2 regions of the Clostridium sp. 10cd* genome follow, and region 1 is predicted to be linked to the other one. Evidence: riboswitches for the same ligand, from Rfam matches in the RefSeq annotation. Region 1 holds a riboswitch; the other holds the start of a gene.
The links. A riboswitch is a leader RNA that binds a small molecule or an ion and turns the genes downstream of it on or off. The one in region 1 is predicted to bind lysine.
Positions count from the first base shown of each region.

Region 1 (3,178 bases):
GTTGCCAGTGTCGTCAGCATTAGATACAGAATAGCCGCTACGATAAAGGTCGGTACATACAGCATCAGACTTCCTGCAACGGAGCTGGACTGGAAATACAGTTCAATCACACCGATGACATTCAGCATGGAGCTGTCCTTGATATTGACAATAAATTCATTTCCGATCGAAGGGAAGGAATTACGAATCGCCTGAGGTAAGATAATGCTCATCATCGTCTGTGTGGAGGTCATCCCCAGACTGCGGGCTGCCTCATTCTGTCCCTTGTCAATCGACTGGATACCGGCACGGATGATTTCTGCCATATATGCCCCTGTATTGATGGAAATAATCGTAATACCGGCAGTTACCGGTGACCAGTTCAGTACCGGACGAAGACCGTGATAGATGATCAGCGCCTGTACCATCATCGGTGTTCCACGAAAAATCCATACATACAGACCGACAAAGCCGTGCAGTATCTTTTTAATTATGCGGGATACCGGTGCATCGCGCTCTTCTATACGCACAGCACGGATACCTCCCAACAGCAAACCGATCAGTAATCCGATCAGTGTACCGCACACCGCCAGAAGCAGTGTTATCTTAATCCCATACCAGAACAGCGGAATGTTGTCCTGAAAAATCCACCAGGCCTGGGCAAACATCCCATCCGGTTTTGCGGATGCTACTATCATCATGGTAATCTCCTATTCTGTTTTGTTATTCTGTTTTCGGCTGACTCTCTCTTGCTTCCTTCATCCACTGATCTCTTGTTTCCTTGGAAATTCCATCCAGTGATTTCTGTACAGCATTGAACAGCTCGGAATCACGGCTTCCCTCTTTCAGACCGACAGATACGGACGTGTCAATATCAAAGCCCTTGCCCTTCGCAAAGTGAACGATCGTTAAATCCTTATTCGCTTCCACGGCCCCCTCGGCAACCGGAAGCTCTGCTGTAATGCCATCCACTTCCTTGTTCTGCAGGGAGAGGATCATTTCCGGATACGTTGCCTTTGGTGTCGCATGCTTTACACCCTTGATCTGATCGATAATCGTATCATAGTTCGTGCTCTTCTGTCCGATGATGGTCTTACCCTTGAACTGCTGGATATCATTGAATTTCGCAGCCTTGTCCCCCTTGCGTACAATCATAACCATTTCGGATTCATAGTACGGGGATGTGAAGTCAATTCCGTTTTCACGTGTTTCATCCTTTGTCATACCGGCAATAATCGCATCGATTTCACCGGATTCCAAAGCCGGCTGCAGGCCGTCCCAGGATACCTTTTTGATGACGATCTCACGATCGAGATCCTTTGCAATCTGACGTGCAACACGTACATCATAACCGTCACAGAAGCCGGCACCGCCAATGGAAACACTCGTTTTCGTCTGTTCCTTCGTCTGCCAGTTAAACGGCGCATAATTGCACTCCATACCAACCGTAAAGGTTTCCTTTCCTGTATTCTTTGAAACATTCTTGTCGTCATCACTGCTGCCGCATCCAGTCAAAAGCAGTGTCATGGCAAAAGCTGCCGTTACTAATTTTTTCTTCATAAATAGTCCCTCTTTCTTTTTTTCTTTTCACATATACCGCCTGTGTATACACCATCGGTGAAATACCATGGAATAACAAAAAAGCCGTGCTATTACACGACTCTCACACATAAAGCAGAGTTGTTAATAGCTCCTCTTCTTAACGAAGGAGTGCCATGAGTATTTCCCATGACCCCAGAAGTGCATCCGCCAATGCAGCCTCTTCGGCGATGATTACCTTTCAAAGCTATCCCGGTCTGCCGACTCCAGCTTTTACTCTGACGCATCGCTGCCTCTATACGATTTTTCTGTCTTATATACTTTAGCTTAAATCCCGACATTTGTCAATGGCCCCTGAATATTTCATGAAAGTTTTTCAGTTTCTTTCATTTTCCGTCTGCGCTTCAGATATAGAATAAGAGCAAGCAGAACCAGCCCGAGGGCACCACCTGCCGTATCAATCAAAACATCCTTGAGCTGTCCGCTTCTGCCAGGGACAAACAGCTGATGAAATTCATCCGTTGCCGCATAGGCAGCCGTAGCCGCCAGTGCCAGAAGCAGCCATGGCTCCTTTTTGTATTCCCGTATCGTAAGACCAAATAAAATGGCCAGTACCGCATATTCACTCATATGTGCCGCCTTGCGTACCAGAAAGCTTGTCATATCCCGAATGATTTCATTCCTCATGATATCCAGAGAGAATACAGCATCCAGAAGGTGCACAAAGAAATCGCTCATTTCCTGAGAATCATCCGCAACCTGTGCGGAGAACCAGAAAATTACAAGCATCCAGATAATGCACAGGATGGCATAGCAGTGTTTCTTTTTCATGCATATCACCCTGTGCATCATTATAGAATAAGATCGGTAAAAATACCAGTATATTTTTACCTCAGCATCATGTTTATGGATAGAGTCGTATCATTTCTCCTGAGCATCCGATGGTATGGTATCCACGGTTTTAAAGTCATAGCCAAGATCCTTCATATTTTTGATAAAGGTATCCATCGCTTCATAATTCCCCTTATTGCTCGGATGCAGCAGATAAATCGCCCCCTCATGGTAATGCTCCATCATCGTCTTCAATGCCTCACTCCCCGAAACATCACTCGCATAATCGTAATAGGCATGACTCCAGAAATAATTGCTGTAGCCAAGGTCCTTTACCAGCTTCATCGCACGCTCACTGCTGCCGCCCTTCGGAAAACGGAAAACCTTTTTCATCGGCTGCCCGGTAACCTCCATATACGTTTTTTCTGTCTCCGTAATCTCTGCAACAAATTTATCGATGCTGGAGGCATTCGCCAGTGTTGTCATATCGTAATGATGCCAGCTGTGATTTCCGATTACATTGCCATCCTGAACAAGCTGCCGGATGAAATCTGCTTCTGTTTTGATATAATTTCTGGTCAAAAAATAGGTTGCCTGCACATCATTCTTTTTCAGGACCTCCGCAATCTGCTTGATATAGGTGATATCATTGCCGCCCTCATCAAAGGTCAGATAAATTACTTTTTCTTTCGGTCCCTGATAATAGGAATCGTATTTCTTTAACAGCTTTTCATCCTTGGCACCTGTTGTCCGCTGATGATCCTTGCTTTTATTAAACCACCATTCCTCCATGGTGTTGTCATAGCTGTCATGATCATAATACAGCTTT
Region 1 is NZ_CP172347.1:3,007,870-3,011,047, forward strand. Features, by position in the region: gene ACG3M1_RS14895 (amino acid ABC transporter permease) at 1-680, opposite strand, end outside; gene ACG3M1_RS14900 (transporter substrate-binding domain-containing protein) at 703-1,539, opposite strand; lysine riboswitch at 1,659-1,824, opposite strand; gene ACG3M1_RS14905 (VanZ family protein) at 1,882-2,349, opposite strand; gene ACG3M1_RS14910 (immunoglobulin-like domain-containing protein) at 2,440-3,178, opposite strand, start outside.

Region 2 (3,178 bases), 1.9 Mb from region 1:
CCTGCAAAGACTGGCTGCGGGATGAAACAACATGTGGCGAGCGTGTTACTTACAGCTATGGACCGCAGGGTCATAAAAGCGATTATGAGGTTGTAAACAGTAAAAAAGTCGAGCATTTAATCTGGAGCGTTCGATAGCCATCCGCTGAATAACGGAAAATCAGTTTTCCTTGTTTTATAGCTTCATAAAGAAAAGAAGTTCCTCATTCTATTGTTTATAGATGCGGAGCTTCCTTTTTACGTATCCGATGTTCACTCTATATATCTGAAATAAAGGATATCTGACGTATTATGAGGATAAAGCCATTCTCTGAAATACGTAGATTTTAACTGACACAGTGCTCTTTATCACCTTTACAGCTGCTTCCTCTGTTTGCTGATGAAAGAAAATCGTTAACAGTTTTCAATCACAGCTACAATACCTCTTTCCTTCTATGCTGTAGGAATACCTGATAGCTGTATCCGCTTTATTCCATCCTGCTCAGCTTACAGTATTCTTTAACCCCTGCTTCCAGTACCTCTTCATCGAAGTCAAAATTGTGAGCATGCAGGGCAATCCCGGTACCTGTTCCAAGAAAGAAAAACACACCCGGCACCCTTCGCTGATAATGGGCAAAATCCTCGGAAATCATTTCAGGCTTCTCCAGCAGCACGATATTCGGATCCAGCTTCAGCACCTGATCCACAAGGGCAGCGTCATTCATGACTGCAGGATAGCCGGTATTGATATCAAAAGAGAACACTGCCCCCTGTTCTTCATACGGCTTCGCCAGCTCCAGCATACGCTTTTTCATATACTGATAGGTTTCATCCTGAAAGGCACGAAGGGTTCCTTCCATACGGGCAGCATTCGAAACAACATTGCGAACCGTACCGCTCTTCAGTAAACCAAAGCGCAGTAAACGATAGGTTTCCGCTGACAGCTCCTCCTGTTCCATCGTATATACATCCAGCAGATAGCGCGCCGCAATCTCCATCGCATCAATACCTTCCTGATACTTTGCCGCATGTGCGCTTTTTCCGGTAATATCGATATTCACCTCACTGGAGCGTGCCATAAATTCGTTTCTGCGTGTGGCAATCACACCCTTGTCCAGCATTGGCCATACATGAAAACCGAAAATCCGTTTGATATGATACTGTTCAAAGATACCGCTTTTGCACATCGGCTCCGCTCCGCCCGGTGTTTCCTCTCCCGGCTGAAAAATCAATACCACGTTGTGTGGAAGCTCTTTATAATACGCAGACAGCTGGTGTGCGAACTCCAGCAGCATTGCCATGTGACCGTCATGTCCGCAGGCGTGCATGCATCCTGTGTGTCTGGAAGCAAACGCTCTGCCGGTAGCTTCTGTTACCGGTAATGCATCCATATCACTGCGAAAGGCGATGCTTTCCTTTCTTCCTGCGTCAAAAAAAGCCACAACACTGCTTGGAATCGGTGAGCTTAACGAACAGGGAAGATCCCTGAGCGCCTCTTGCAGATAGCGTTGTGTTTTCGGCAGCTCCAGCTCCAGCTCCGGTATCTGATGCAGGTCCCTGCGATATTTCTGTATTCTCTCTAACATATCCTTCATCCTCCCTGCTCTATGTTATGTTTATTATATAGGAAACCATCCCTCATGTAAATATTTTCATTTTATGAAATTTATACATTTAATTTTCATAAAACGGTTGTAATTTACCTTGAATAGTGATATGATACAGAAAAATAGATAGAGGCGCGGGAGCGACTACATCAGCTGGAGTCGGCAGACACCTGACAGCTGGTTTCAGCAATTCCGCCGAACTGCAGCCTTAGGCATAGGGTTGTGGTGGGCTTATGGAGAAGATCCATAAGACTGTCTACCATCAGTAGATGTGCTATCATTATTGTCATAAGGTGAACTACAATGTCAGTAAGGGTACGCGTCCCCTGCTGGCATTTTTTAATGAGGTGATGGAAATGAGTAAAAAAGTGTTGGAAATATCCGGAGTTTCCGTAGAACAGCTGGCGAATGCCTGCGGTACTCCGCTATATGTGTATGATGAGAACAAAATCACACAGAAAATGAGCCAGTTTCACGAGCTGTTTCAAAGTGAGAATTTTGATACCGAGGTTCTGTATGCATCCAAGGCGTTCTCCTGTAAGGCAATCGTTCAGATGGCGGCAATCCACGGTCTGTGTCTGGATGTTGTCAGCGGCGGTGAGTTATATACCGCCATGCAGTCCGGCTTCCCAATGGAAAAGATCTACTTTCACGGCAATAATAAAACATGGGATGAGCTGATTATGGCACTGGAAGCTGGCGTCGGGTGCATCGTTGTCGATAATGCCATGGAATGCGAGCTGCTGGTAAAAGCGGCACAGCGTGTCGGCACCACCGTTCGTACACTGATTCGCGTGAATCCGGGCGTTGAGGCACATACCCATAAATATATTGTAACGGCACATCTGGACAGCAAGTTCGGTATCTCCATCAGTCGTATGGAGGATATCCGCGATATGATTCAGACACTGACGAGTATTCCCAATATTGCCTTTGAAGGCTTCCACTCCCATATCGGATCTCAGATTTTTGATAAGGATGCCTATGTGGCGGAAATTCAGACACTGATGAAATTCGTGGACGATATGCAAAAGGCATACGGCATCACCACGAAAGCATTAAATCTGGGAGGCGGCTTTGCGGCTTACTATACGAGTGAGGATCACCCGATTCCGCTTCAGGAAGTGTGCCAGACAATTCTGGATACCTGCAAATGGGAGCGTGACCGTTATCAGCTGCCGTTGGAAAAACTGATGATTGAACCGGGACGAAGCATTGTTGCGGAGGCAGGCTCCACCTTGTACCGCATCGGGTATCAGAAGCAGACGGAAAACAAAAAGTATATTTTTGTGGATGGCGGTATGTCGGACAATATCCGTCCGGCATTGTATCAGGCAGCCTATGCATGTGATATTGCGAACCGTATGGACGAGGAAAAAAGTGAAACGGTGACCGTTGCCGGAAAATGCTGTGAGTCCGGAGATATTCTGGTGGAAAACGTCCGGCTGCCGCGCGCACAGACAAACGATCTGTTAATCTTGTATACAACCGGTGCCTACGGCTACAGTATGGCAAGCAATTACAACCGTCTGGGCAGACCTGCTGTTGTGTTTGTAAAGGATGGTAAGGTGCGCTTTGTGGTAAAACGTGAAA
Region 2 is NZ_CP172347.1:362,494-365,671, reverse strand. Features, by position in the region: gene ACG3M1_RS01855 (copper homeostasis protein CutC) at 1-137, shown strand, start outside; gene ACG3M1_RS01850 (M20 metallopeptidase family protein) at 467-1,564, opposite strand; lysine riboswitch at 1,705-1,870, shown strand; gene lysA (diaminopimelate decarboxylase) at 1,942-3,178, shown strand, end outside.
Region 2: linked by a shared signal. The riboswitch ahead of lysA (diaminopimelate decarboxylase) and the one ahead of ACG3M1_RS14900 (transporter substrate-binding domain-containing protein) in region 1 are both predicted to bind lysine.